2 regions of the Allobrachymonas denitrificans genome follow, and region 2 is predicted to be linked to the other one. Evidence: predicted binding sites of a transcription regulator. Region 2 holds the regulator's gene; the other holds the start of a gene.
The links. Region 2 encodes HrcA, which represses chaperone genes, less so after heat shock. Its sites were predicted from a motif close to TTAGCACTCNNNNNNNNNGAGTGCTAA; they were not measured.
Positions count from the first base shown of each region.

Region 1: the regulator HrcA is predicted to act here: its motif matches at 10,175-10,201, upstream of groES (co-chaperone GroES).

Region 1 covers NZ_CAJQUA010000001.1:1,736,274-1,751,425, reverse strand. Annotated here, with positions in the region: gene KKQ75_RS08130 (acetyl-CoA hydrolase/transferase family protein) at 147-1,493, shown strand; gene KKQ75_RS08125 (acetyl-CoA hydrolase/transferase family protein) at 1,666-2,961, shown strand; gene KKQ75_RS08120 (hypothetical protein) at 3,076-3,351, opposite strand; gene KKQ75_RS08115 (EamA family transporter) at 3,239-4,093, shown strand; partial or broken gene KKQ75_RS13070 (enoyl-CoA hydratase-related protein) at 4,115-5,221, opposite strand; partial or broken gene KKQ75_RS13065 (FAD-dependent oxidoreductase) at 5,306-7,342, opposite strand; gene KKQ75_RS08105 (PadR family transcriptional regulator) at 7,448-7,999, shown strand; gene groL (chaperonin GroEL) at 8,111-9,748, opposite strand; gene groES (co-chaperone GroES) at 9,798-10,088, opposite strand; gene KKQ75_RS08090 (C40 family peptidase) at 10,271-10,822, opposite strand; gene KKQ75_RS08085 (ferredoxin reductase family protein) at 11,038-12,393, shown strand; gene KKQ75_RS08080 (1,4-dihydroxy-2-naphthoate polyprenyltransferase) at 12,486-13,403, shown strand; gene KKQ75_RS08075 (N-acetylmuramoyl-L-alanine amidase) at 13,464-14,858, opposite strand; gene tsaE (tRNA (adenosine(37)-N6)-threonylcarbamoyltransferase complex ATPase subunit type 1 TsaE) at 14,855-15,152, opposite strand, start outside.
Region 2 covers NZ_CAJQUA010000001.1:1,135,250-1,150,401, forward strand. Annotated here, with positions in the region: gene KKQ75_RS05290 (thiosulfate oxidation carrier complex protein SoxZ) at 28-357, opposite strand; gene KKQ75_RS05295 (thiosulfate oxidation carrier protein SoxY) at 371-862, opposite strand; gene KKQ75_RS05300 (FAD-dependent oxidoreductase) at 846-2,183, opposite strand; gene KKQ75_RS05305 (NAD(P)/FAD-dependent oxidoreductase) at 2,335-3,627, opposite strand; gene KKQ75_RS05310 (c-type cytochrome) at 3,624-3,914, opposite strand; tRNA gene KKQ75_RS05315 (tRNA-Arg) at 4,205-4,282, shown strand; tRNA gene KKQ75_RS05320 (tRNA-Arg) at 4,324-4,401, shown strand; gene hrcA (heat-inducible transcriptional repressor HrcA) at 4,453-5,466, opposite strand; gene KKQ75_RS05330 (NAD kinase) at 5,497-6,408, shown strand; gene recN (DNA repair protein RecN) at 6,411-8,087, shown strand; gene rapZ (RNase adapter RapZ) at 8,111-9,013, shown strand; gene mutY (A/G-specific adenine glycosylase) at 9,076-10,176, opposite strand; gene mutM (bifunctional DNA-formamidopyrimidine glycosylase/DNA-(apurinic or apyrimidinic site) lyase) at 10,178-11,017, opposite strand; gene KKQ75_RS05355 (tetratricopeptide repeat protein) at 11,175-13,061, shown strand; gene KKQ75_RS05360 (lipoprotein insertase outer membrane protein LolB) at 13,099-13,623, shown strand; gene ispE (4-(cytidine 5'-diphospho)-2-C-methyl-D-erythritol kinase) at 13,635-14,501, shown strand; tRNA gene KKQ75_RS05370 (tRNA-Gln) at 14,545-14,621, shown strand; gene KKQ75_RS05375 (ribose-phosphate pyrophosphokinase) at 14,706-15,152, shown strand, end outside.

The sequences.
Region 1 (15,152 bases), 600 kb from region 2:
AATCGACCGGGGGAGCCAGTGTGTGGGGGCGTCCCGTGCCCGGGGCATGACCACCCCGGGATTCATGGTGTGCCGGTGCGGCTTTGCTGGCGAATTCCCCTATTGACAATGGTAAAATCCTACTAGTTGTAATGGAGGGGTTGACCATGGGAATGAACGAGCAAAATCTGTATCAACAAAAGCATGTCTCCGCCGAAGTGGCGGCCGCCGTGGTGAAGTCGGGCGACACGGTATTTGTCGGCGAGTTCGCGCAGAACGTCGAGGCATTCGACGCGGCGCTGGCCGCACGCTGCAGCGAACTGCAGGATGTGAACCTGATCACCACCACGCGCCTGAAGCCGCTGGCCTGCGTCGAGGCTGATCCGGCCCGCGAATCCTTCATCTGGAACGACTGGCACTTCTCCGGTCTGGGCCGCAAGTACGCCGAGCGCGGCCTGGCAAGCTACATTCCCTTCTCCTACCACCAGGGCCCGAAGGCAGTGCGCCTGTACGAGAGCCCGGACGTGGCGGTGGCCCAGGTCACTCCCATGGATGCCAACGGTTTCTTCAACTTCTCGACCAGCTGCTCGATGACGCCGGATTATCTGCGCAAGGCGAAGAAGGCGATTCTGGAAGTCAACACCACGGTGCCGCGCTGCCTGGGTGGCCGTGACGAGGGCATCCACATTTCCGAAATCGACATGGTGATCGAGGGCCCCAACACGCCGCTGGTGCAGCTGCCCGAAACCCAGGCCAGCGAGGCCGACATGGGCATCGCCAAGCACGTGATGCAGCTGCTCGAGGACGGTGCCACCATCCAGTTGGGCATTGGCGCGCTGCCCAATATCGTGGGCTCCATGATCGCGCACAGCGACCTGAAGGACCTGGGCGTGCACACCGAGATGCTGGCCGACTCCTATGTCGACATGTACGAGGCCGGCCGCATCACCGGCAAGAACAAGGGTATTGACCAGGGCAAGATGGTGTACACCTTTGCCATGGGTTCGCAGAAGCTGTACGACTTCCTCGACAACAACCCGGCAGCCGCCATCTACCCGGTGGACTACACCAACGATCCCTGCGTGATCGGCCGCAACCCGAAGGTGTTCGCGATCAACAATGCCATCGAGGTGGACCTGTTCACGCAGGTGTCGAGCGAGTCTTCCGGTACGCGCCAGATTTCCGGCACCGGTGGCCAGCTCGACTTCATTCTGGGCGCCTTCAACTCGGAAGGTGGCAAGGGCCTGATCTGCATCGGCTCCACCTACAAGCAGAAGGACGGCACCATGGCTTCGCGCATCGTGCCCACACTGTCGCCCGGCTCCATCGTGACCTGCCCGCGTTCGCTGGTGCACTACGTGGTGACCGAGTTCGGCTACGCCCAGATGAAGGGCAAGTCGACCTGGCAGCGTGCCGAAGCGCTGATCAACATCGCGCATCCGGACTTCCGTGACCAGCTGATCAAGGATGCTGCGGCCATGGGCATCTGGCGCCGTTCCAACAAGCTCGCCTGACGCGGCTTTTTCCCCCGGACAGCCACGCGCGTACGCCTTGTGTACGCGCGTGGTTTTTTGTATGAGCGTTACCCTTTCAGGGCTACTGAATTCGCCCGTCACCAGGATTGCATAGTAGGATAGCAGGCTAGGATAATCCCTGATCTAGCACGTACGAAACACAGGAGCAAGAATGTCTTTCCAGACTCAATACCAAGAAAAACGCATGTCTGCCGCCGATGCCGTGGGCTTGGTGCACAACGGAAACACGGTGGTGGTGCCTACTGGCGTGGGCGAGCCTCCGGCCCTGATGACGGCCCTTTCCGAGCAGCGCCGCAACTTCCGCGACGTGAAGGTGTCGCAGATCCTGCCGGTGCGCAAGTTCGACTATTTCGATCCGGAAACCGCCGAGAACGTGCGTCCCGTGGCCTACTTCCTGAGCGGCCACACGCGCAACGCGGTGGACGGCGGCTGGGGGGACTACATCCCCAACTATTTCTCCGAAATGCCCATGCTGTACGAGAACAACCAGATGCCCGCCGACGTGGTGTTTGCGCTGGTCTCTCCCATGGACAACCACGGCTACTTCTCCGTCAGCCTGGGCACCGACTACACCATGGCTGCCATCAGGAAGGCGCGTGCGGTGGTGTTTGAAGTGAACCCCAACGTGCCGTTCTCCTATGGCAACTGCCATGTGCACATTTCCGACGTGACCGCCATCGTCGAGGACGAGACTCCGGTCAGCACCGTAGGCCTGCCCACCATCGGCCCGGTGCAGGAAGCCATCGGCAAATACGTGGCCGACATGATCCCGGACGGTGCCACGCTGCAGATCGGCTACGGTGCCATTCCGGACGCCGTGGTGATGCAGCTCACGCACAAGAAGGATCTGGGCGTGCACACCGAGATGATCGGTGACGGCATCATGACGCTGGTGGAAGCTGGCGTGGTAACCAACCGCAAAAAGAACTACCTGCCGGGCAAGATGCTGGCCACCTTCGCGCTGGGTTCGGACAAGCTGTACAAGTTCATGGATCGCAACCCGATGATGGAAATGCATCCGGTGGACTTCACCAACGATCCGTATCTGGCCGGCCAGAACGACGACCTGATCTCCATCAACGCCACCATGGCGATCGACTTTGCCGGCCAGTGCGGCTCCGAATCCCAGGGCTGGCGCGCCTACTCCGGCACGGGCGGCCAAGCCGACTTCGTGCGTGCGGCCAACCGTTCCAGGGGCGGCAAGTCCTTCATCGTGACGCCGTCTACTGCCAAGAACGACACCATTTCCCGCATCACTCCCACGCTGGCGAACGGTACCTTCGTGACCACCAGCAAGAACGATGTGAACTACGTGGTGACCGAGTATGGCGTGGCCCAGCTGCGCGGCAAGACCGCACGCGAGCGCGTGAAGGCGCTGATCGCCATCGCGCATCCCAAGTTCCGCGACGAACTGCTGGAAGAAGCGAAGAAGATGAAGCTGGCCTGATCGGGGCCCGCAGGACACCGCCTGCTTGATTCCGGTCACCTGGCGGCGCAGCAAAGATGCAGGCAGATGCGGCACGTTGTGCGCATCTGCCTTTATTTTTGGCTCAACAGCTGCTCAACACGCGGCATTTACCGGCAACGCGCAAATGGCGCTGAAAAACGATTTTTTCGTCAGAAAGGCGGTTTCGGGGCAGGTTGTTTTGATAATGCCGGGCAGGCGTCGCGCATCCGGAATGCCCCGGATGCGCGGCAGATGATTTCGGGGGATTTCCATGTCACTGGCAACTGGATTGATGTTTCTGGGCACGAGCGTGGTGTGCAGCGTGTCCGTGGGGGTCTTGCTGAAGGCCGGGCGCAGCAGGGGGCTGGATGCACGCCAGGCCATCTTCATGAACTATGTGGTGGCGTCCACGCTCTGCGTCGTGCTGCTCAGGCCGGATCTGGGCAAGCTGATGAGTCCGGGCCAGCCGGTGGGGATCTTTCTGGCGCTCGGTGTGCTGCTGCCGACGATTTTCCTGGCGCTGGCCAGGTCGGTGCATGCCGCGGGCATCGTGCGGACCGATGCGGCGCAGCGCCTGTCGCTCATCATTCCGCTGCTGTCGGCCTTTCTCATCTTTGGCGAGCAGCTCACCGAACAGAAAATGCTGGGCGTGGGGCTGGCGTTTGCGGCGCTCCTGTGTCTGCTGTGGAAGCCCTCCAAAGGCGGGGCGGGCAAGGGCGGCACCTGGTTGTGGCCGTTGGTGGTGCTGTTCGGCTATGGCGTGATCGACGTGCTGTTCAAGCAGATGGCCAAGGCGGGCGCGGCCTTCTCGGGTGGACTGCTGGCGGCCTTTGTACTGGCCGGCGTGCTGATGCTGCTGTACCTGGCAGCGAACAAGACGCGCTGGGGCCTGGGGCACCTGCTGACCGGCATTCTGCTGGGCGCACTCAATTTCGCCAACATCTACACCTACATCCGCGCGCACCAGAGCCTGCCGGGCAATCCGGCGCTGGTGTTCTCGGCGATGAACATGGGCGTGATCGTGCTGGGCACGCTGGTGGGGGCCATGGCCTTTCGCGAGCCGCTCAGCAAGCTGAACCTGCTGGGCGTACTGCTGGCGCTGGGCGCCATCGTCGTGATGATGCCGCGCTGAAGCGCCCCGCCAGCGTCAGGCTCAGCCCAGCGCCTTGAGCGCCGTGTCGACCTGGGCCAGCAGTTCCTCGGTGATCAGGCCCCCTGAAAACTTGGCCACGGTCACCAGCGGCATGCCCTTGGCCATAGCCAGTTGCGGGTGCTGGGCAAAGCCGGGCAGGTGTTGCTCGAGCACGGCCTGGGCCTGGGCATTGGCCAGCAGTTCCTTGACGAGCGACTGGACCGAAAGGCCGGGGCCAGTCTGAGCGGCCGGGGCAGCCGCCTTGGCGGTTGCTGCGGGTTGGGCCGTGGCACTTGCGCCGGCTTGCGCCTGTGTTGCCGCGGCCGGCGCAGCGTTCTGCAGCGGGACGATGCTCTTCAGCGGCGCGAATTCCCCGTCCCGCTTGCCTTGCCAGGCGGTAATTGCCTCGGCCATTTCGGCGGGATCGAAGCAGGCGCTCTGCAGCACCGCCATGTGGTGCAGCGCTTCTGCCGTGCCGTGATCGCGGGCGTAGGTGATGGCGGCCTTGCTGCCGGCCACGGCCATGGGGGACTTGGCGGCGATGTTCTGTGCCAGCGTCAGCGCGTGGTGGATCAGTTCGGCGGTGTCGGGCAGCACGGCGTTGACCAGGCCGGCGCTCAGGGCGCGTCCGGCGGGCAGGCGCTCGCTGGTGTAGGCCATCTGGCGCACCACGCCTTCGGGAATGATCTTGGGCAGGCGTTGCAGCACGCCCAGGTCGGCCACCATGCCGATCTGCGTTTCCTGCAGGGCGAAGAAGGCATCCGCGGTACAGACGCGGATGTCGCAGGCGGCGACCAGATCCAGACCGGCGCCGATGCAGCCGCCCTGCACGGCCGCGATGACCGGAAAGCGCACCTGTTCGAGCGCAGTGAAGCAGTCCATGAGCTGCTCCAGCATGTGCTGGAAGCGCTGCCGCTCGCGAGGCGTGTTGACTGCAAAGGCGTGCCCCTCACTGCTGGCAAAGGTCTCCAGTGACATGCCGGCGCAGAAGTGCTTGCCAGTGGAACTGATCACCATCGCGCGCACCTGGCCTTCGGCGTCCAGCGCACGCACCGCATCGCGCAGCGCCGGATAGAACGGCAGGCTCATGGCGTTGAGGCGGTCCGGGCGGTTGAATTGCAGGTGTGCCACCGCGTTCTGGACGCTCAGGGTAAAGAAGTCGTTGGTCTGGGTCGTGGGCATGGTCGGATCGGTAAACGGGGTTGCGGTTTCGAGGGAGGCAGCCAGTTCGGTGCCTTGCTTGATGGCGCGCTTGGCGTCGAGTTCGGCGGCCACGTCGGCGCCGCCGATCAGGTGCACGCGCTGGCCGACGGCGAGGCAGGCTGCCAGCAGTTCGCGCTGCGGTTCCTGGCCGGCGCAGATCACCACGTTGTCTACCTCCAGCAGCTGCGGCTGGCCGTCGACCGTGATGTGCAGGCCGGCATCGTCGATGCGCTCGTAGCTGGCACCGGCCACCATCTTCACGTGGCGGCTCTTGAGCGAGGCGCGGTGGATCCAGCCGGTGGTCTTGCCGAGGCCGTCGCCGACCTTGCTGGTCTTGCGCTGCAGCAGCCAGATCTGGCGGGGAGAGGCGGGGGGATGCGGCTCGGCGATTCCGCCGGCCCGGGCGTAGCTGGTATCCACCCCCCATTCGGCATAGAAGGGCGCGGCGGGTACGCTGGCCGCGTCTGCGGCGTGTGCGCCGCCATGGGCCAGGTATTCGCTCACATCAAAGCCGATGCCACCCGCGCCGATCACCGCCACCCGCTGTCCGACGGGCTTGCCATCGCGCAGCACGTCCAGATAGCTCAGTACCTTGGGATGATCGATGCCGGGAATGTCCGGCTTGCGCGGATGAATGCCGGTGGCCAGTACCACGTCGTCGAAGCCATGCAGCTCGGCGGCGCTCACGCGGGTGTTCAGACGCAGATGCACGCCGGTCTGGGCCACGCGGCGGCCGAAGTAGCGCAGGGTTTCGTGGAACTCCTCCTTGCCCGGCACCTTCTTGGCGATGTTGAACTGGCCGCCGATTTCGGCAGCCGCATCGAACAGGGTGACCTGGTGGCCGCGCTCGGCCGCGGTGGTGGCAAAGGCCAGCCCGGCCGGGCCGGCGCCGACCACGGCAACGCGCCGGAGGGAGGCAGCCGGCTCGACCTTGAGCAGCGTCTCGTGGCAGGCACGCGGGTTGACGAGGCAGGAGGTGACCTTACCGGCGAAGGTGTGATCCAGGCAGGCCTGGTTGCAGCCGATGCAGGTGTTGATGTCGGCGGCGCGGCTGGCACGCGCCTTCTGCACGAATTGCGCATCGGCCAGGAAGGGGCGCGCCATCGACACCATGTTGCACACCCCGTCGGCCAGCAACTGTTCGGCCAGTTCCGGCGTGTTGATGCGGTTGGTGGCCACCAGCGGCACCTTGACATGGCCCATGAGCTTCTGCGTCACCCAGGCAAAGGCCCCGCGCGGCACGCTGGTGGCGATGGTGGGGATGCGGGCCTCGTGCCAGCCAATGCCGGTGTTGATGATGGTGGCGCCCGCGGCCTCGACGGCCTGCGCCAGCTGGATCACTTCTTCCAGCGTGGAGCCGCCTTCCACCAGATCCAGCATGGACAGGCGGTAGATGATGATGAAATTGGGGCCCACGCGCTCGCGCACGCGGCGCACGATCTCCACCGGGAAGCGGATGCGGTTGGCGTAGCTGCCGCCCCATTCGTCGGTGCGCTGGTTGGTGCGCAGGGCGATGAATTCGTTGATGAGGTAGCCCTCGCTGCCCATGATCTCCACGCCGTCGTAACCGGCGTGCTGCGCCAGTGCGGCGCAGCGGACGAAGTCGGCGATGGTCTGCTCCACCTCGTCGCCGGTGAGCGCGTGCGGCGTGAAAGGCGTGATCGGGCTCTTGAGCGCGCTGGGCGCGACCATGTCCGGATGGTAGGCATAGCGGCCGAAATGCAGGATCTGCATGGCAATCTTGCCGCCTTCGGCATGCACGGCCCGGGTGACGATGCGGTGCTGCTCCGCCTCTTCCTCGGTGGTGAGCATGGCGCCGCCCGGCATGGGGCGGGCGCGCTCGTTGGGGGCGATGCCACCGGTGACGATCAGGCCTGCCTCGCCGCGCGCGCGTTCGGCGTAGAACGCGGCCATGCGCTCGAAACCGTTGTCGACTTCTTCCAGCCCGACGTGCATGGAGCCCATCAGCACGCGGTTGCGCAGGGTGGTAAAGCCCAGGTCGAGCGGGGCGAGCAGGTGGGGATAGTGCGGGGCAGGGCTTTGCATGAGGTCTCGGTCCAGTGTCAGATGCGGATGGGTCGATTATGCAACTGGTTGCATAAAGAATGCATCGGGTTATCCCGAGGAGGGCGCGGCGGTACACTGGGCCCCATGTCGCTTCCACACGCATTGCTCACGGCCTTGCTGGAACGGCCCGCATCGGGGTCGGATCTGGCTTCGCGTTTCGACCGTTCCATCGGTCATTTCTGGCACGCATCCCATCAGCAGATCTACCGGGAACTGGCGCGGCTGGAAGAGGCCGGCTGGATCGAATCCCTGCCCGAGGAGCCGACGCGCGGGCGCAAGCGCGCCTACCGCATCCTGCCGGCCGGCCGCGAGGCCCTGCGGGACTGGCTGAGGCTGCCCGAGGAGCCCACGGTGCTGCGCGATGCCCTGCTGGTGCGCCTGCGTGCCGAAGCCATTGTGGGCCCGACCGGGCTGGAAGACGAAATCCGCCGGCATCTGGCCCTGCATCAGGACAAGCTGGCGCAGTACCGGGAGATCGAAGCGCGGGACTTTCCGGGTGGGGCGCCGGCAGAGCGTGGCGCCGCGCTGCAGCATGTGGTGCTGCGAGGCGGGATCCGCTATGAAAGCCAGTGGGTGGATTTGCTCACGGATGCGCTGGAGGTGCTGGCCCGCCCTGTGCCGGAAAGCGCCGGGTAGCAGCCACACGCCGTGAAACGGCCAACAAAAAACCCGCAGGGCTTGCGCTCTGCGGGTTTCGTTTGACAGGGAGGGCAAGGCGCAAGACCTTGCCCGAGCCTGTGCGGCTGATTACATCATGCCGCCCATGCCACCCATGCCGCCCATGTCAGGCATGGCCGGTGCATCTTCCTTCGGCATTTCTGCAACCATGCACTCGGTGGTCAGCATCAGGCTGGCCACGGATGCAGCGTTCTGCAGGGCGGTACGGGTCACCTTGGTGGGATCCAGGATACCCATCTCGATCATGTCGCCGTAGGTGTGGTTGGCAGCGTTGAAGCCGAAATTGCCTTCGCCTTCCAGCACCTTGTTCACCACCACGCTCGGCTCGTCGCCGGCGTTGGCCACGATTTCGCGCAGCGGAGCCTCGATGGCCTTGAACACCAGCTTGACGCCGGAATCCTGGTCGTGGTTGTCAGTCTGGACGGTACCCACGGCAGCGCGGGCGCGCAGCAGAGCCACGCCACCACCGGCCACGATGCCTTCTTCCACGGCAGCGCGGGTAGCGTGCAGGGCGTCTTCCACGCGGGCCTTCTTCTCCTTCATCTCGACTTCGGTGGCAGCGCCAACCTTGATCACGGCCACGCCGCCAGCCAGCTTGGCCACGCGTTCCTGCAGCTTCTCGCGGTCGTAGTCGGAGGTCGCCTCTTCGATCTGGATGCGGATCTGCTTGACGCGTGCCTCGATGTCGGCAGCAGCGCCGGCGCCGTCGATGATGGTGGTGTTTTCCTTGCCCACTTCGATCGTCTTGGCCTGGCCCAGGTCGGCCAGCGTGACTTTCTCCAGGGACAAGCCCACTTCCTCGGCGATCACCTTGCCGCCGGTCAGGATGGCGATGTCTTCCAGCATGGCCTTGCGACGGTCGCCGAAGCCCGGAGCCTTGACGGCCACGACCTTCAGGATGCCGCGGATGGTGTTGACCACCAGGGTAGCCAGCGCTTCGCCATCGACGTCTTCAGCGATGATCAGCAGCGGACGGCCGGCCTTGGCCACGGCTTCCAGCACGGGCAGCAGGTCGCGGATGTTGCTGATCTTCTTGTCGAACAGCAGCACGAAGGGGTTCTCGAGGTTGGCAACCTGCTTCTCGGGGTTGTTGATGAAGTAGGGAGACAGGTAGCCGCGGTCGAACTGCATGCCCTCGACGACGTCCAGCTCGTTCTGCAGGGACTTGCCGTCTTCCACGGTGATCACGCCTTCCTTGCCGACCTTGTCCATGGCGTCAGCGATGATCTGGCCGATGGATTCGTCGGAGTTGGCGGAGATGGAACCGACCTGGGCGATTTCCTTGGAGGTGGTGGTGGGCTTGGAAGCGGCCTTGAGCTGCTCGACCAGAGCGGCGACAGCCTTGTCGATGCCGCGCTTGAGGTCCATCGGGTTCATGCCGGCGGCCACGTACTTCATGCCTTCGCGCACGATGGCCTGGGCCAGCACGGTAGCGGTGGTGGTGCCGTCACCGGCGTTGTCAGAGGTCTTGGAAGCGACTTCCTTGACCATCTGGGCGCCCATGTTCATCAGCTTGTCCTTCAGCTCGATTTCCTTGGCCACGGACACGCCGTCCTTGGTCACGGTGGGGGCGCCGAAGGAGCGCTCGAGCACCACGTTGCGGCCTTTCGGGCCCAGGGTGGTCTTGACTGCGTTGGCCAGGATGTTCACGCCTTCGACCATGCGGGCGCGGGCGTCAGAGCCGAAAACTACGTCTTTAGCTGCCATTTTTCAAAATCTCCAGATATTCAGTGTTGCGTTGTGCGGGGGAAGGGGATTACTGCTCGACCACGGCGAACAGGTCGTCTTCCTTCATCACCAGCAGTTCTTCGCCGTTGACCTTGACGGACTGGCCGCTGTACTTGCCGAACAGCACGCGGTCGCCCACTTTCACGTTCAGGGCCATTTGCTCGCCCTTGTCGTTGCGTTTGCCGGGACCGACAGCCAGCACTTCGCCCTGGTCGGGCTTCTCGGTGGCTGCATCGGGAATCACGATGCCGGAGGCAGTCTTGGTTTCGTTTTCCAGACGCTTGACGATCACGCGATCGTGCAGGGGACGCAGGTTCATGGAATCTCCTTGGAAGATAAAACGGATAAGCGCAAAATAATCGGAGGTGCCAGGCAAGAGCGCTGGCGCCCGTGCGCGTCGGGCTGTTAGCACTCGACCGCGACGAGTGCTAATGATAAGGGTGTTGGCGCGGGTTTCAAGGGGGGCTGTTACAAATTCGTGTTTGCCAGCCCCTGCCGGCCCTACAGGAAAACGGTACGCCCGCCATCGAAGCGCGGGGCAAAGTAGCTGCTGTCGATGCGGTCGGTGCGCACCACGCCGCCGCTGGAGGGGGCATGGATGAACTGGCGGTTGCCGATGTAGATGCCCATGTGCGAGAACGAGGCTCCCGACGTATTGAAGAACACCAGGTCGCCGCGCTGCAGCTGGCCGACGTCGCGCGGCAGGCTGGCGCGTGCCCATTGGGCCGTGCTGCGCGGCAGGGCGCGGCCGGCAAAGCCGCTGAAGACGTACTGCACCAGGCCGCTGCAGTCGAAACCGCCTTCGAGCGTGTTGCCCCCGTAGCTGTAAGGCACGTTCACGGCCAGCATGGCGCGGGCCACGGCCTCTTCGCGCAGGGTGGCGTCAATCTGCACCGGGTTGACCACCGCCAGTTCCGGCGTGCTGGTGCGCAGCGCGCCCGTGCCGCCAGTTCCGGTTCGGCGGCGCTGGCTGGTGCGGGTGCTGCGCGGCGCCGAACCGCAGCCGGCCAGCAGACTGGCGCCCGCAAGCAGCGCCAGGCTGCCACGGAGCATGGCGCGTCGGGGGAAAGCGTTGGCCGCCGCCGTTGACAAAGGTGAAGCAGGTTTGCAGCTAGTCATTGCAACTCCTGATTTTATATATGGTTCGTGTTTTAGCACGAGAGCCGTATTTTGCCAATCCATGGGCCCGCGATCAGGCTTTTCAGCAACTCTTCATGCTGCTTGGCTAAACTGGAAGAGTCAAGAACATAGACAAAAGGATGCATGCAATGAAACGGATAAGCATGGCGTTGTGGGGCAGCCTGGTGCTGCTGACCGGCTTGTGGCTGATGGCAGACACGCTGTTTCCCGAACCGTGGGGGTACTTTCCTTTCCGTACCGTGTTCATGCAGTACAGCGGCGTGATCGCCTTTGGCGCCATGAGCCTGTCCATGGTGCTGGCGATCCGCCCCCGTTGGCTGGAGCGTCCGCTGGACGGACTCGACAAGATGTACCGCTTGCACAAGTGGCTGGGTATCACGGCGCTGGTGACCAGCGTGCTGCACTGGTGGTGGGCGCAGGGCACCAAGTGGATGGTGGGCTGGGGCTGGCTGGAGCGGCCGGTGCGCAGCGGCGGCGGGCAGCAGTACCGTGGCGGCCCGGATCAGATCCTGACGCTGGAGCAATGGCTGCGCTCGCAACGCGGGCTGGCCGAGTCGCTGGGCGAGTGGGCCTTCTATGCCGCGCTGGTGCTGATGGTGCTGGCCCTCGTGAAGCGCTTTCCGTATCACTGGTTTGTACGCACGCACAAGTGGCTGGCCGTTGCGTATCTGGTGCTGGCATGGCATACGTTCGTGCTGCTCAAGTATGACTACTGGTCGCAGCCGGTCGGCTGGGCCATGGCGGTACTGCTGGTGGCTGGCGTGGTCTCTGCGGTGCTGGTGCTGCTGGGCCGCGTGGGTGCGGGGCGCAAGGTGCATGGCACCATCGAATCCCTGCGCTATTTCGAGCCGCTGCGTGTGCTGCGCACCCATGTTCGCCTGCAGCCGGGCTGGAAAGGGCATGCAGCCGGCCAGTTTGCCTTCGTGCAGGGAGCGCATGACGCGGCCCATCCCTATACCATCGCTTCTTCCTGGGATCCTGCGCAGCAGACCATCGTGTTCGTGACCAAGGCACTGGGCGATCACACGGCGCAGCTGCATCAGGTGCTGCACGAGGGGGATGCCGTGACGGTGGAGGGGCCGTATGGCTGCTTCACTTTTGATGACGACAAGCCGCGCCAGATATGGATTGGTGCAGGCATCGGCATCACGCCATTCATTGCCCGCATGCAACAGCTGGCGCGTGACCGCGGGGAGCGGCCGGTGACGATCGACCTGTTCCATACCACGGCGGATTACGATGAGGACGCGATTGCCCTGCTTCAGGCCGATGCGCAGGCTGCCGGCGTGAAACTGCATGTGCTGGTGGATGCGCGCGATGGCTGGCTCAACGCCGAGCGCATCTGTGCCGCCGTGCCGCAATGGCAGCAGGCCAGCTTCTGGTTTTGCGGGCCGGCGGGCTTTGGTCAGGCCCTGCGGGCCGATCTGGGCGCCAGAGGGCTGCAGGATGCCAATTTCCATCAGGAGCTGTTTGCCATGCGCTGAGCCGGGTTGAACGAAGGCGGAGCAAGCTTCCCTACAATGGGCCTATGGCTCCTCCTTCTGGAACTCCTTCTCCTTCGCCCGGTTCCCCTTCCATGCCGCTGACACCGGCATCGGCACAGGCATTGTCCGGTGCCCGGCCGCCGGCATGGCGCGCCTGGATACTGGCTGCCCGCCCGCATACCCTGGGAGTGACGGTGGCCCCGGTGCTGGCAGCCTGTGCGCTGGCCTGGAGCGAGCGGGGGCGCTGGATGGCCGGCGTGGCGCTGCTTACCCTGCTGGCCGCCATGCTGATCCAGATCGGGACCAATCTGCTCAACGACGTGGGAGATTTCGAACGTGGGGCCGATGGCGCGGACCGGCTCGGGCCGCAGCGCGCCACGGCCATGGGCTGGCTGCGTGCGGAGCAGGTACGGCGCGCCGGTTTCGGTGCGCTGGGGGTGGCGTTTCTGTTCGGGGTGCTGCTGGCCACGGTGGGGGGCTGGCCCATCGTCTGGCTCGGGCTGGTGGCGTTGCTGTGCGGCTGGGCGTATACCGCCGGGCCCTGGCCGATCGCCTACAGTGCCTTTGGCGAAGTGTTCGTGTGGGTGTTCTTCGGGCTGGCCGCCGTGCTGGGCACGTATTTCCTCCAGACCGGGACGCTCAGCGGTGCTGCCTGGATGCTGGGCCACATGATGGGGGCGTTTGCCTCGGCCGTGATGCTGGTGAACAACACGCGCGATGCCGCCAGCGACGCGCGCGCCGGCAAGCGCACGCTGGCGGTGCGCCTGGGCTTGCAGGGCAGTCGCCGGCTGTATGTGGGCATGCTGGTGCTGCCTTTTCTGCTGTTGCCGCTGGTGGATGTGCAGGGAGCCTGGCTGGCCTTGCTGGCATTGCCGCTGGCTGCGCTGCTGATGTGGCGTTTCGTCCGGCAGGCGCCGGCACGCGGGCACAATCAGTTGCTGGCGCGCACCGCGCATCTGCAACTGGTGTTTGCCTTGCTGTGGAGTGCCGGGCTGTGGTGGGCGCCATGAAGGGATGGTTGCGGCGCTCGCATCCGGTAACGCCAACGCCGGGTTGCAGGCGCCTCGATCTTACACCGCGCGGCTGCGGGCCAGCGGCGGATTGCGGGCGAAGTAGCCCTGGATGCCGCGCATCAGCGAATCGGCCATGGAGCGCTGGTAGGCAGGGCTGCGCAGCTTGGCTTCCTCGCCGGGGTTGCTGACAAAGGCGGTTTCGACCAGCACGCTCGGAATGTCCGGCGCCTTGAGCACCGCAAAGCCGGCCTGTTCCACGCGTGGCTTGTGCAGGCGGTTGATCTTGCCGATCTCGCCCAGCATGGCGCTGCCCAGCGTCAGGCTGTCGCGGATCTGGGCGGTGGTGCTCATGTCGAGCAGCGCATGCTGCACCAGGGTGTCGCGGCTGCGCACGTTCAGGCCGCCGACCAGGTCGGCCTCGTTTTCCTTGTTGGCCAGCCAGCGTGCGGCGCTGCTGCTGGCACCGCGGCTGCTCAGGGCAAACACGCTGGAGCCATTGGCCTGCGGCGTGATGAAGGCATCGGCATGGATGCTGATGAACAGGTCGGCCTGCACGCGGCGCGCCTTCTGTACGCGCACATGCAGCGGCACGAAATAGTCGCCATCGCGCGTGAGGAAGGCGCGCATCGGATTGCCGTTGACGCTGCTGCCGTTGATGCGGTCGCGCAGCAACTGGGCGATGCGCAGCACCACATCCTTTTCGCGTGTACCGTTCGGGCCGATGGCACCGGGGTCTTCGCCACCATGGCCGGGATCGAGCGCGACGATGATCAGGCGGTCGGTCTTTCGCCCGGTGCGCAGGGCGGGGGGCTGTGCCGGCGCCGGGCGTTCGGCAGGGCGCGGACGCGGCGGGGTGGCCTGGGCCACGCGCGGCGGTTCCTGACGGTGGCCGCGGCCGGCGAGGAAATCGGCAATCACGTCGCGCCCCGACGAAGGCGGGGGGGGGACAGCGGGTGTCGGCGGCGCAGGGGGGGCGGCCTGCGCGACCCTCTCCTCGCGGCTGCGCTCGGTGATCAGCTGTTCCAGCGTGTCGACCGGCTTGCGGTTGGGGTAGAGATCGAATACCAGCCGGTTCTTGTAGGCGGCCACCGGCGCCAGGCTGAACACCTGCGGCGAAATCGGCTGCTTCAGGTCGATCACGATGCGCACGATCTCGGGCGTGTACTGGCCGACGCGGATGCGTGCCACGTTGGGATCGTCGGCAGGCACCTTGCTGACCAGATCGCGCAAGGTCTGGTTCAGTGTCAGGCCGGTGATGTCCACTGCCAGGCGGGGCGGATCCTGGACCGGGTTCTGCGTGTACTTGAGCGGCTGGTCGGATTCGAGCGTGATGCGCGTGTATTCGGGCGCGGGCCAGATGCGCACGGCCACCAGGTTGGCGGCCTGGGCCAGGCGCGACACGCCTGCGAGCACCAGGCCGGTAATCTGGACGAGCTGCCTGCGTTGGATCATGAAACTTCCTGCAAGAGAGCGGCGCCAGCGGCGGTTGGCGCCTCGATGACAACTTCGCGCACATCGTCGCCCAGCGTCTGCAGGCGCAGAACCCAGTCGGCCTGCGGCAGCATGCCGGCGGCCTTGTCGGGCCATTCGACCAGTTTCAACCCGGGCGTGGCAAAGATGTCGCGCAACCCCGCATCTTCCCATTCCCGCGGGTCGCTGAAGCGGTAAAAATCAAAATGCCACACTTGCACACAGGGCGTTACATAGGGTTCGACCACCGCATAGGTCGGGCTCTTGATGCGGCCG
Region 2 (15,152 bases):
AGCCGCATATTGTACCTGCCAGCCGCCTCAGCCAGCCACTGTCACATCACGCGCAGCGGTCTGCTTAGTGCCTGCGTCATCGGTCCACACCATGTTCAGCGTGCCGGACTTGTCCGCCACGAACACGAACTCGATGTAGGGATCGATCGCCACCGAGATCTGCGGGTTCCATTCGAACAGCGGCTGACCACCGAGCGATGCCTCGAACCGGTTCACGATGTTGCGCAGAATGGCCTTGCCGCCATCGTCGTTGCGCAGGCCCGTTTCCATGCGATGCGTCACCTGCGCTCGCACGCGCACACGTTCGCCCTTGGCCGGGGTCGCATTGCTGATCCAGATACGTGGGGGTTTGATCATGCTTGCTCCTCTCTCACAGCCCGCAGCTGCCGGGTGCCACCTGGATGAACTGCCGCACCATCAGCACGCGGCCATCATTCATGCGTGCCAGGGCGCGGATATTCTGCGAGGCAATCAGACGCAGGCGAACCGCCGCCTCAGCCGTCCCCATGGCCGGGAAAAACCGGAAGCGGCTCGCCAGCGGCACCGGATTGCTCTCGGCAATCAGTATCAGCTCCTCGCACCAGTTCCTTGCGTCGATCGGCAAGGTCAAGCTCACCTTGATCGGCACCGAGGACGGGTTGTCGCCCAGCACCGGAAGGCCCAGCTTCAGGCCTTCGCCCAGCGGCTTTCCGCCCTTGAGAAAGTCATTCACCAGTGCAGTCACTGCCGGGCTCACCGGTGCATCCGCATTCTGCGCCAGCAACACCGGCGACAGCACGCCCAGCCCCGCCCCTGCCGCAGCGCCCTTCATCAGCTGGCGACGCATCGGCATCGCCAGCCCGCGCTCAGAACAGGAAGTCATCAAACCGCCCCTTGATCCAGGCAAAGTCTTCCTTCACCATCTCCGTGGTCCGCACATCGATGTCGACCTGCGTCTGGTGCACGTGGCCGCTGGCCTTGTCCACCTCATACTCGAACTTGACCGCAATTTCTTCCTGCGGATCGCCGTTCACCATCATGTAGCAGAGGTTGTCCGGCAGCCTTGCCACCACTTCCTTGCCAGCCACACGCTCCGAGATGTTACGCGCCACGATCTTGCCGATGGCGTTGGCCACGTGCCCGCTCTTGGGGTAGTAGCCGAACTGCGGCGAAATGGCACCCATCAGGTCGCCCACGAAATAAACGCGGTCGTCGGAGCGGGCCGTGTAGAAACGCGGATCCATGTCCGCCCAACCTGTCGGCTTGCCCTGCTCGGTCTTGCCGATCAGGCCGGCATGCCAGACCATGTCGGCCGCCTGGTGCTGTGGCATCAGGATGGCCTCGTCGAAGTCATATTCGCCAGCCGCAGTGACAATGCGCTTCTTGTACGGATCCAGGCTCTTCACGCCGGCATTCGGCACATGCGTGATGATCTCCGGATACAACTCCTCGAACGCCTGGCGGTAGCCCTCCCCGATCGGTCCGATCTTGGGCTTGGGATCCAGAATCACGATCTTGCCCGGAATTTTGTTCTTCTTGATATGCCATGCAATCAGGCAGGCACGTTCGTAGGGGGACGGCGGGCAGCGGTGCGGCGGCGGCGGCAACGTCATCACCAGCGTGCCGCGCTTGAAGTTCTTCACCCTGCTCTTCAGCGCCAGCATGCGGGCGTTGGGGATGTAGGCGCTGTTGAAGCGCTGGCTGGTATAGGCGATAGCTTCCCGGTCTTCACCCAGCCAGCCCTCGAAGTTGTCGCGGATACCGCCGGCCAGGATCAGGTAGTCATAGTCCAGCTGGCCATGCGCCGTACGCACGATACGCTTGGCGCGATCAAAGCCGCTGACCTCGGTCTGAATCAGGCGATAGCCATACTTGTTCGCCGCGTGCGACATGTCGTGGTGCACGAAATCGGTGTTGACAATGTCCACCAGCCACTTGTTGCTCATGGGGCCGGACCAGAACGTCGGGTTGCGCTCCAGCACCACGACATCGGCATTGGGAACCCACTGGCGCAGGTAGCGTGCAGCGGTGAGCCCACCCCAGCCGCCGCCACAGACGACGATGCGCGGCCCCTTGGCATGGCGAGGCAGCAAGCGGGTATCAGGAGTCAGGACGGCGGGAGCCGCCAGTGCGGACAAGGGTGTGCTCGCTGCGGCGCCCAGCGCAATAGCCGGCGGCGCAGCCATGAAGGTTCTGCGTTTCATAGTAAAGAATGAAGGTGTATGCAACAAAAGGGTGACAAGGCGACAGGGCAAGTCCCCGCCAGCAAGCTCGTCGCCCCCGATCATAGCCAGATTGAAGCCGGCTCCCGGGCCTGGCACCCTGAAAAATCAGGGACTTACCCTTGGTTCGATATCATCCGCCCCAGATATCGCCGGTAATGGCGCTGTACCAGCCTTGGCCGTACAGCGCCTCCATGCGGCGGAAACGGGCGTCTGCATCCAGCGGACTCACACCCCCCGAATCCGGTGCCTCGACCACCCGGCTTCCTTCGGCCTTGTAGACACCGGCAACGGAGATGCCGTAATCCGGCCCGATCAGGCTGTAGCAGGTATTGGAAAACGATGCCTGTGGCAACGCCTGGCCGCGCAGCTGCGCCGCAATCACGGCTGCCACCAGCTTGCCCTGCGTATTGGCCGCAAAGCCCGACTTCGGCATGGGAGCGGCAATGCTCGCATCGCCCACTACGAACACGTCCTGCACCTGGCTGGATTCGAAGGTGCCTCCATGCACCGGCACCCAGCCGCTTGCGTTGGTCACGCCGGCGCGTTCTGCGATCAGGCCCGCCTTCTGCGGCGGAATGACGTTGAGCACATCGGCCCGGTGCTTCTGGCCAAAGGCCGTCTCGACCTCGCGCCGGCGTGCATCCACGCGCACAACCTCGCCATCGTCCACCTGCCCCACCCATTCGATCATGTTGCCGTACAGCGCCTTCCAGCCCTGCATGAACAGTGCCTGCTTGGAGAACGCCGTCTTGGCATCGAGCAGGAGGATCTTGGACTTCGGCTTGTGCTGCCTGAAATAGTGCGCCACCATGGCCGCACGCTCATACGGGCCGGGCGGGCAGCGGAACGGATTCTCCGGAATCGTCATGATGAAGGTGCCACCATCCTTCATGGCCTGCAATTGGCGCTTGAGCAACTGCGTCTGCGCACCGGCCTTCCAGGCGTGTGGCGCATGCTCGGCGGCTGCCTGGTCATAGCCCTGCAGCTTGTTCCATTGCATGTCCACGCCGGGGGACAGCACCAGCTTGTCCCAGCGCAGGCTACTGCCGTTGGACAACTTCACCGTCCTGCCCCTGGCATCAAGCTGCTCTGCGCTCGCGTGCACCACCTCGATGCCCTGCTTGCGCAAGCCATCAAAGCCATGGCCGAGACTGTCCCACTCGCGCAATCCCGCCAGGTACAGATTGGAAAACGGGCAGGTGTAAAAGCGCTGCGCCGGCTCGACCAGAGTGATCTGCACATCCGGATGGTAGCGGCGCAGATAGCGCGCTGCCGTTGCCCCGCCAAAGCCTCCTCCGACCACCACCACGTGGGCAGATGCCTGGCGCGCCTGCACCAGCGCAGGAGCGCCCAGCAGCATGCCACCGGCCGCCATGCCGCCCAGAACCTGGCGGCGGGAGATGCTGTTGTCATGTGGTTTCATCGGGGCACCTCCGAAAAATATCCGGCGAGATCTCTCAACTCGTCCTCGCTGTAGCCTTTCATCAGGCGCGTCATCACCGTGGCACGCGGATCAATGCCGGCCTTGAAATCCTGCAAACGCTGCAACAGCCTGTCTTTCGGCTGACCGGCGATGGAGGGGATGATTCCGGGCGAACGGCCATCCGTGCCATGACAGTTGGCACAGGTGGCTGCCGCAACCGCCATGGACGACAAATGCGGCTGTTGCTGCGCCATCACCACAGCAGCCGGCGCCAGGCCCAGCAGCAAGGTCGCGATATGAACACTTGCGCTTCCGTAGCGCGCAAGCTTGAAAGGCGTTATTCCACGCCGGGGGGGAGATGAATGCAGATCCAACTGGACACCTCATGACTGATAACTGCGATGGCCGCCGGATCAAAGACGGCAGCCTGTCTGATGATTGCAAGCCGTATGCCCGCGTCGGGATCATAACTGTCTTGCCATGAGGAACCACGCCCTTCCAACTGTTCGTTCTATGCGTGGTTTTTTTAAAAAATCCTGGCTCCACCGCAAAAACTACGCTATACTTCGATGCTTCAGCGGCTGTAGCTCAGTTGGATTAGAGTACTTGGCTACGAACCAAGGGGTCGTGGGTTCGAATCCTGCCAGCCGCGCCAACATTGCAGAACGCCTATCCAGGCGTTTTGTTTTCCTTTCAGCGACTGTAGCTCAGTTGGATTAGAGTACTTGGCTACGAACCAAGGGGTCGTGGGTTCGAATCCTGCCAGTCGCGCCAGAAAGTTCAGAAACGCCTTGCAGCAATGCAAGGCGTTTTTGTTTTTTCCGCTCAGCGCTGGCTCAGCGCATTGCTCACCAGCCGTGAAGCGATGTCCACAATCTCCACCATGCGCTGATACGGCATGCGCACCGGCCCGATCACTCCCAGCGTGCCCACCACCGTGCCATCCACGCTGTAAGGCGCACTCACCACCGAGAGCTCCTCCACCGGCACCACCTGGCTCTCGCCGCCGATGTAGATATGCACGCCCGCCGCCTGGCTCGATTCGTCCAGCAGACGCATCAGTGTGGTCTTCTGCTCGAACAGGTCAAACGCGCGGCGCAACTGCGACATGTCGCTGGAAAAATCGCTCACAGACAGCAGGTTGCGCTCCCCTGCAATCACCACATCCTGCTCATGCTCCTGCATGGCCTCGGTGCTGGCCGCGATGGCGGCCTGCATCAGCGCGGCAATTTCACCACGCAGGGTTTCCACCTCGTCCTTCAGGCGCACGCTCACCTGCTCCAGTGCAAGCCCGCTGTAATGTGCGTTCAGATAATTGGCGGCTTCCACCAGCTGGCTCTGGTCGAAATCGGTTTCGGTAAACAGGACGCGATTCTGCACATCCCCTTCCGGCGAGACGATGATCACCAGCACCCGTTTTTCCGACAGGCGCAGGAATTCGATATGCCGAAAGACGGACCCGCGCCGCGGGCTCATCACCACGCCCACGAACTGCGACAGGCTCGACAGCATGTTGGCAGCATTGGCGATGACCTTCTGCGGCTGCTCGGGCGGCAGGGCGAGCGTGGGCATGGAAACGGACAGATGCGCCGGATCGGCCGTGAGCATGGTGTCCACAAACAGCCGGTAGCCGCGCGCCGTCGGGATGCGCCCTGCGGAGGTATGGGGGCTGGCGATCAGGCCCAGGTTTTCAAGGTCCGCCATCACGTTGCGGATGGTGGCCGGCGACAGTTCCAGCCCCGCGGTTTGCGAGAGCGTACGGGAACCCACGGGCTGGCCGTCCGCGATGTAGCGGTCGACCAGGGTCTTGAGCAGCAACTTGGCACGATCGTCGAGCATGGCGTCACATTTTAATGATCTAATGTAAGTATGAAGCCCCAATTTCACCACGTCGGACTGATTGGAAAATTCCTGCAAAGCAATAACCTGCAGCAGGCTTCTCATTCCGAAGGCACTCCCCCCGAAATCATGCTGGCCGTGGCCGAATGTCTGGAACGCAACGGCTGCCAGGTGGCCATGGAATTCCGCGCGGCCGAGATGACCGGCCTCAATGCCCGCTACCCCTCGCTGGAGATGGTCGAGATCGGCGAACAGTGCGATCTGGCCGTGGTGGTGGGCGGCGACGGTACCATGCTCGGCGCTGCGCGCACGCTGGCTCCTGCCAAGGTGCCGCTCATTGGCATCAACCAAGGACGCCTAGGCTTTATTACTGACATTCCCCTGGGCCGCATCTGTGAAACCCTGCCCCCCATGCTGCGCGGCGAATACATCGAAGACCACCGCAGCATGATGCTGGGCCAGGTCAAGCGTGGCGAAAGCACCGTGTTCGAGGCGATTGCCTTCAATGACGTGGTGATCAACCGCGGCAGCACGGCGGGCATGGTGGAACTGCGCATCGAGGTCGACGGGCATTTCGTGTCCAACCAGCGCGCCGACGGTCTGATCGTGTCCACCTCCACCGGCTCCACGGCCTATTCGCTGTCGGCCGGTGGTCCGCTGCTGCACCCGTCGGTGGCCGGATGGGTGCTGGTGCCGATTGCCCCGCACACCCTCTCCAACCGCCCCATTGTGCTCAGTGATTCGAGCGAAATCAGCATCGAGGTGGTCTCCGGCCGCAAGGCCAGCGCCAACTTCGACACGCAATCGCTTTCCTCGCTGCAATCCGGCGATCGCGTGGTGGTGCGCCGCTCGGATCACGAAGCTCTGTTCCTGCACCCGCGTGGCTGGAACTATTTCGACACCCTGCGCGAAAAGCTGCACTGGAACAGCGGGAGCAACTGACCATGGCGCTACGGCGTATTGCCCTGCAGGATTTCGTGATCGTGCAGGCTCTGGATCTGGACGTTCACAACGGCTTTACCGCGCTCACAGGCGAGACCGGCGCGGGCAAATCCATTCTGGTGGACGCCCTGCAACTGGTGATGGGCGCCCGTGCCGATGCCGGCTTCGTGCGCGAAGGCTGCAATCGCACCGACATCACTGCACATTTCGACATCACCCCTGCGCTGGCACCTCTGCTGGACGAATACGGCATCGAGGCGGATGCCGAAGAAGGCCTGCTGCTGCGCCGCGTGGTTGACAGCCAGGGCAAGAGCCGCGGCTGGATCAACGGCACGCCCGCCACCGCCACGCAGTTGCGTGCGCTGGGCACCCTGCTGGTGGACATCCACGGCCAGCACGCCTGGCAAAGCCTGATGCAGCCGGCAAGCACACGCGCCCTGCTCGACGGCTACGGCCGCATTGACACCACGGCCATCCGCACGCTCTGGCAGCAATGGCAAACTGCCCGCGAGCAGCTGGAGCAGGCCACCCAGGGCCAGGAACAGCGCCAGCAGGAACGCGAGCGCCTGCAGTGGCAGGTCGCCGAAGTCGACAAGCTCGGCCCCCAGGCCGATGAATGGCCCGAACTCAACAGCGAACACCAGCGCCTGGCCCATGCCCAGCAGTTGCTGGATGCCGCAGGCACCGCCCTGCAGGCACTGGAAGGTGAACAGCACGGTCTGCTCGACACCCTGCACACCGCCGTGCACGCACTGCAGGAGCAGGAGCATATCGAGCCGGCCTTTGCCGAATGGACTGCCCTGCTCGCCAGCAGCCAGACCCAGCTGGAAGAGGCCCAGCGTGGCCTGCACGCCTATCTGCACCGCACCGAACTCGACCCGGACCGCCTGGCCCAGCTGGACCAGCGCATGTCCGGCTGGATCTCGCTGGCACGGCGTTTCCGCGTGCAACCAGAAGAACTGGCCGCCACCTGGACCGGCTGGCAGCAGCAGCTGCAGGCGCTGGATGCCGCCGAGGATCTGGAGGCCCTGCAGCAAGCCGAACAGGGGGCCAGCGCCGCCTATCGGAAGGAAGCCACACGCCTGACCGGCCTGCGCAAGCAGGCGGCAGACCAGTTGGGCGAAAGCATCACCAGTGCCATGCAGCAGCTCGGCATGCAGGGCGGCCGCTTTGTGGTGGACGTTGCCCCGGCTGCGCAAGCCGGCAGCAGCGGCGCCGATGCCATCGATTTCCTGGTGGCCGGCCATGCGGGCAGCACGCCGCGGCCCATCGCCAAGGTGGCCTCCGGCGGCGAACTGTCCCGCATCGCACTGGCCATTGCCGTCACCACCAGCCAGCTGGGCACGGCGCCCACGCTGATCTTCGATGAAGTGGATGCCGGCGTGGGCGGCAAGGTCGCGCACACCGTAGGCCAGCTGATGCAGCAACTGGGGCAGGACCGGCAAGTACTGGCCGTCACCCACCTGCCGCAGGTAGCCGCGTGTGCCAACCACCATCTGCGCGTGTTCAAGACCGCGGGCGGCACGCAGCCCGCCACCGTCAGCAGCGCCGAAATGCTGGCCGAAAACGAACGCCTGCACGAAATCGCCCGCATGCTGGGCGGTGACGCCGAATCGTCCACCACCTTGGCCCACGCCGGCGAAATGCTGCTCAAGGCCCGATCCCGCACGCCCGCGTAATGCATCCGATCACTGGAAGCGACATGACCGAGACCTCCGCCCTGATCGCCCCCGAGCCGCAGACCGATATCCATCTGGTCATCATCAGCGGCATGTCCGGCTCCGGCAAGTCGATTGCGCTGCACGCACTGGAAGATGCCGGTTTCTACTGCGTCGACAACCTGCCTCCGGAGTTGCTGCTGCCATTCATCGAGGTCGAGAAAACCAAGGACGGCAACAAGATCGCCATCGCCATGGACGCGCGCAGCGCCACCTCGCTGCCACTGATTCCGGTACAGATCAACGCCTTGCGCCACAGCGGCATCCACGTGACGCCGCTGTTCCTGGACGCGAGCGACGAAACCCTGGTGCGCCGCTTCTCCGAAACACGCCGCAAGCATCCGCTCACCAAGGTCAGCACGCACGATCAGGTGCACGACCTGCGCGACGCCATCGCCCAGGAACGCCTGCTGCTCGCCGCCTACCGCGAACAGGCCGAGGTGATCGACACCACCATGACGCGCGCCTCGCAGCTGCGCAGCCAGATCAAGAGTCTGCTGGCCGTGCAGCACAGCCAGCTCACGCTGGTGTTCGAATCCTTCGCCTTCAAGCGCGGTGTGCCAACCGATGCCGACTATGTGTTTGACGTGCGCATGCTGCCCAACCCGCATTACGAGCCCGGCATGCGCGACCTGACCGGCCGGGATGCGCCCGTGATCGACTTCCTGCAGCAGCAGCCCGCGGTCACGCTGATGCGCCAGCACATCCGCGAATTCCTGCAGCACTGGCTGCCCGAGCTGTCCAACGACCATCGCAGCTATGTGACGGTCGCGGTGGGCTGTACCGGCGGCCAGCACCGCTCGGTCTATCTGGTGGAGCAGCTCTACAACGACTTCAAGGACGAGTGGGTGTGCATCAAGCGGCACCGGGAGATGGAGGCGGTCTGACGCGAAGCTGCCTGCCGAAAGACAGGCACCCTGCGTTCAGGCCACTCGACCAGGCTATACGCTCAATCCCATAGCTCGCGGGTGCCGGGCGCTGTTGCCTCCTGCTGTGCCTTCAGCCATTTGCGCAATGGTGCCGGCAGGCCCACCGTCTCCCAATCGGCAATCCAGCGGCCCTCCAGTCCAGCAAAGGGAACGGCTGGCGCAGGCTCTGCCACCACGTTGCCCTGCAATTCCAGCACGACGGGGTGCAGATAGAGATCCTTGTGCGTCAGCACATGCTTGAATGCCGGCAGATGCTGCAGCCTTGCCGCGCTCCCTGCCACCGCCTGTTGCAATGCCGACTCGTCCGCGAACAGCGGCACGCAATGCAGGCCGGCCCAGATGCCCTGAAGCGGCCTGCGCTGCAGCCAGATGCCCTGCGGTGAGTGCAGCACCAGCATCCACCAGTTCTCGGCAGAGCGCTTGAGCTTGCTGCTGCGCACCGGATAAACCAGCTGCGTGCCCTGCCCCGCCGCCACGCAGATGTCCTGCATCGGACAGGCGGCGCAGGCCGGCTGGCGCGGCGCGCAGATGGTAGCGCCCAGATCCATCAGGCCCTGGGTGTAGGCAGACATCGCATCCGGCCCCGCATCACCCGGAATCAGCGCGTTGGCCCGCTGCCACAAGGCGCGCACCGCCCTTACGCCGGACAAATCCTCGCCAAACCCAAGCACGCGGCTGAGCACGCGCTGCACATTGGCATCCAGGATGGAACTGCGCTCGCCAAAACAGAACGCTGCAATCGCAGCCGCCGTGGAAGGCCCGATGCCCGGCAGCGTCGCCAGCTCCGCACTGCTGCGCGGAAACTCGCCCCCATGCGTGCCGCACACCTCCTGCGCACAGCGCAACAGGTTGCGCGCCCGGCTGTAGTAGCCCAGCCCGCTCCACAAGGCCAGCACCTCGTCCTGATGTGCCTGCGCCAGCGCCTGCACATCCGGAAAGGCCTGCAGGAAACGCTCGTAATAGCCCAGTACCGTCACCACCTGGGTCTGCTGCAGCATCACTTCCGACAGCCAGACCCGATAGGGGTCGCGCGTCTGCTGCCAGGGCAAGCCGTGGCGGCCGTGGCGGCGCTGCCATTGCACCAGCCGCTCGAAGAACACACCCCCCAAGGATTCCGCCATCTCACGCCCCCTTGAAGCGCGAGGCCGGCATCTTCTGGCAGCGCGGACAGACGTAGGTGGAACGCTGTCCCTGGCGCAGCATGCGGATCGGCGTGCCGCATTCGCGGCAGGGCTGGCCGGCCCGGTCGTACACCATGGCCTGCAGCTGGAAATAGCCGTTGCGCCCTTCCGCGCTGGAAAAGTCGCGCAAGGTACTGCCGCCCTCGTCGATCGCCCACTCGATGATGTAGCGGATCGCTGCCCAGAGTCGCTCCACCTGCGGCCGCGTCAGCGCACGCGCGGGCGTGGTCGGATCGATACGCGCCCTAAACAGCGCTTCGGACGCATAGATATTGCCCACGCCAACCACCACATCCCCCGCCAGCAGCACCTGCTTGATCGGCGCGCTGCGCACCTTGAGCCGGGCGGCAAAGTACGGCAGGTCGAAGGCATCGTCCAGGGGCTCGGCCCCCAGGTGTGCCAGCAGCTTCTGCGCGCGCGGATCGCTCTCGGCCTGCATGTACATCACGGCACCGAAACGACGCGGATCATTCAGCCGCAGCAGGCCCAGGCTGGTATCCATCTCGAAATGGTCATGCACGCCTGGCGGCGGCAACAGCGTATCGAAGCGCAGACTGCCCGACATGCCCAGATGCACCATCAGCAATCCGCCACTCAGATCCAGCAGCAGGTACTTGCCGCGGCGGCGCACATCCTGCACCTCCTGGCCGAGCAGCACTTCCGGCTCGGCGCCCAGCGGCCAGCGCAAGGGCTTGCCCATGTGCACGCCGGCAACGCGCGCCCCTCGGATGCGGTCGACGAAACTGCGTCGCGTGACTTCGACTTCGGGCAATTCAGGCAAGAAAACTCCTCGGCACGGCGGCCCCACGGTTGCAACTGCATACGGACGCATCCCCCACTGCGCAGGCCTTGCGTCCAAGTTCCTTTATTATCCATGGGACGGTCGTCCGCCTTGCCCTGCAGGGGCAAGCGGCAGAGCTTACTTTCAGGACAACACCTTGCGCCTCTCGCCCATTGCCCTCAGCCTGGCCCTTGGCCTGGCAACGCTTTCCAGCCAGCCGGTGGTCGCAGCCCCGGCACGGCCTGCCGCCCTGTCGCCCGAGCGCACCAACACGCAGGTCGACGCCGACCGCCGGATTCGGCAGGATGCGGCACTCGACACCATCATCCTCAATTCCACCGCGCTCTACGATGCACTGGTTGGCGAGCTGTATTACCAGAGCCGCGAGCCTGGCAAGTCCTACGCCTACCTGATGGAGGCAGCGCGCCGCAGCGGCGATACCCGGCTCTATGCACGCGCTGCCGAGGTCGCCATCCAGGCACGCTCGCCGGATGCCGCGCTGCGTGCCGTGCAGGCCTGGCAAAAGCTCAAGCCCTCCGATTCCGAAGCCAGCAACTACCAGTTGCAGATCCTGCTGCTGCTCGGCCGTATCGAGGAAAGCGCCGGTCCGCTGGCCCAGGCCCTGAACAATGCCCCACCCGAGCGGCGCCTCAAGCTGATCCACGCCACCCCGGTGCTGTACGGCGAAATCCACAACCAGGAACTGGTATTGCGCACCGTGGAGCCGGTGCTGCAGACCTGGGCCGAACAGCCTGCCACGGCCTTTGTCACCAACATCAGCCTGGCGCGCATGCAACTGACCGCGCGCCAGTATGCACAGGCCATGGATTCGCTGGAGAAGGCGCGCGCCGCCCAGGTTCCTGCCGAGCGGCTGGGCACCGTGCTCCCCAACCACGAGTTGCCTGCCCTGGTGGCGCTCGATGTGATGCGCCTCTCGCGCACCACCACCCCCTACGCCGCCAGCCACGCGGAAGAATTCGTACGCCAGGCCGTGCGTCAGGCCGATGTGTCACAGGAACTGCGCATCAGCTACGCCAAGGTGCTGATCGAGTCTCGCCGCTACGATGACAGCCTCACCCAGCTGAAGGAGCTGCTGCGCAAGCATCCCGGCTACGCCATGGGCTGGCTGCTGCAAGGCGGCGTCCAGCTGCAGACCAGGCAATACAAGGCAGCCGAAAGCTCGCTGCAGCGCTACCTCACCCTGCGCAGGGTGGATGACAGCATTCAGCCGCACGGCGAAACCCCCTCGCTGCTGGGCATGGCCTCTGCCGGCAGCGACGTGCAGGCCTATCTGATGCTGGCCGAAATCGCCGACCAGCGCAACGACGCAGCTGCCGCAGCCAACTGGCTCAAGCGCATCCAGTCTCCCGCTGCACGCAACGCCGCCATCCTGCAGCGCGCCGAAGCACTCAACAACCAGGGCAAGCCAGAGCAGGCCCTGCAACTGGTCAACGCCCTGCCGGGCGACAGCGTGAAGGAACGCTCGCTCAAGGCGCTGGTGCAAGTGCAGATCCTCGAGACTGCCGACAAGCTGGCTCCCGCGGAAAAGGTTCTGGGCACCGCCCTGGCCGAAGATGCCGACAACGCAGAACTGCTCTATGCCCGCGGCATGATCCGCGAGCGCCTGGGCAACCGGGCCGGCGCCGAAGCCGACCTGCGCAAGGTCATCACCCTGAGCCCGGATACCCCGGCCGCCTACAACGCCCTCGGCTATTCTCTGGTCGAACGTGGCGAGCGGCTGGAAGAAGCACGCACGCTGATTGCACGCGCACTGGAACTGATGCCCAACAGCGGTGCCGTCCAGGACAGCATGGGCTGGGCCGAATACAAGCTCGGCCGCCTGAAGGAAGCCCGCCGCTGGCTGGAAAAGGCCTTCGACAACGAGCCCAATGCCGAAATCGCCGCCCACCTGGGCGAAGTGCTCTGGAAGCTGGGCGACCAGACCAAGGCGCGCGCCATCTGGCAGGAAGGCCTAAAGCTCGACGCCAAGGACGAGGTGCTGCTGCGCACCATGCAGGAGTTCGGCGTGAAGCCGGCACCATGAAACCGCCCTGCCCCCTGTTTAATCACTGATTTTTCCCATGAACGATTTCCCAGGCCTCAACCGCCGCCAGGCTGCCAGCCTGCTGACTGTTTCGCTGATCGGCGCCACGCTGGCCGGCTGCGCCACGCCGCCCCGCCCTGCCACGCCCGATGTTGCTGCCTCCACCTGGAGCGGCCGCCTGTCGCTCACGGTGGACCAGGAGCCGCCGCAGTCCTTCTTCGCCAGCTTCCTGCTCAAGGGCACACCGCGCCAAGGCACGCTGGACCTCTACAGCCCGCTGGGCAGCACCGTCGCCCAGGTGCGCTGGTCACCCACCGAGGCCATCGCCCAACAGGGCAAGATGGCACGCGAATATCCCTCGCTCGATGACCTGATCATCGACTTGACCGGTGCCAACGTGCCGGTGCCCGCCCTGTTCGACTGGCTCGCCGGCCGCAACACCAGCGTGCCCGGCTGGCAACCCGACCTGAGCCGCCAGCCCGAAGGCCGCATCAGCGCGCGCCGCCTGCAACCGCTGCCCACGGCGCGCCTGCAGGTCGTGCTGGACCAGAACCCGGCCTGACAGGGCGTTCCATGGCCGAAACCGCCTTTCACAAGCTCCCCGCTCCTGCCAAGCTCAACCTGTTCCTGCACGTGGTGGGCCGGCAGGACAACGGCTACCACCTGCTGCAGTCGGTCTTCATGCTGATCGACTGGCAGGACTCGCTCGACTTCACGCTGCAAGCCGGCGGCACCATCACCCGCACCGAAGAAAGCGAACTACCGCTGCCGGCCGAAGACCTCTGCGTGCGCGCCGCGCGCAAGCTGCAGCAGGCCACGGGCTGCACGCTGGGCGCCCATATCCACCTGCGCAAGCAGATTCCCGCCGAAGCGGGCATGGGCGGCGGCTCATCCGACGCCGCCACCTGCCTGATGGCGCTGAATCGCCTCTGGAACCTCCAGCTCTCGCCCGAACAGCTGGCCGCCATCGGCGTGGAGCTGGGCGCAGATGTGCCCTTCTTCCTGTTCGGGCGCAACGCCTGGGCCGAGGGCATCGGCGAGAAGCTGCAGCCGGTGGAACTGCCTGCTTCCCGGTGGATCGTGGCCAAGCCTGACCAGGGCGTGCCGACCGGACCCATTTTTTCTTCACCCGACCTGAAACGCGACACAAAACCTGCTACACTCTCGGCTTTCGTTGCAGACGCTGACCCGTTTCATTACGGACACAACGACCTGCAACCGGTCGCCGAAAGGCTTTGCCCGCCGATCACCCAGGCCATCGCCTGGCTCGATCAGCAAGGACTGCAGGCACGCATGACCGGTTCAGGCAGTGCAGTGTTTGCACAATTGCCCGCAGGGTTTGATGCCGACAAATTGCAACAGTCGGCCCCAGAAAAAAACTGGAAAATCAGAGTCTGCAGCAATTTGAGCCTCCATCCTCTGCTACAATGGAGAGCTTAACGAAACGCACAAACGCTGGTTGCTTGCAGCAGCTGGCGTGTGTAGGGGAGTAGCCAAGTCGGTTAAGGCACCGGATTTTGATTCCGGCATGCGAGGGTTCGAATCCTTCCTCCCCTGCCACACACCTTGTTCTCATCACCCAAAGTAAATCGGCCATCATCGTGTTTCCACTGTTGATGGCCTTTTGTATTGCCGGAAGCTGACATGCAAAACTTCGATTCCGATTTCCTCGTCTTCACCGGTAACGCCAACCCCAGTCTGGCGGAAGAAATCGTCAAATCGCTCGGCACCTCCCTGGGTGAGGTTCAGGTCGGCCGCTTCTCCGATGGCGAAGTCACCGTCGAGATCAAGCAGAACGTGCGCGCCCGCGACGTATTCATCGTCCAGCCCACCTGCGCCCCCACCAACGAAAACCTGATGGAACTGCTCATCATGGTCGACGCGCTCAAGCGTGCATCGGCCGAGCGCATCACGGCAGTCATTCCCTACTACGGCTACGCCCGCCAGGATCGCCGCCCGCGTTCCACCCGCGTGCCGATTTCCGCCAAGGTCGTGGCCAACCTGCTGCAGACCGTGGGCGTGCACCGCGTACTCACCATGGACCTGCACGCCGACCAGATCCAGGGCTTCTTCGACATTCCGGTGGACAAC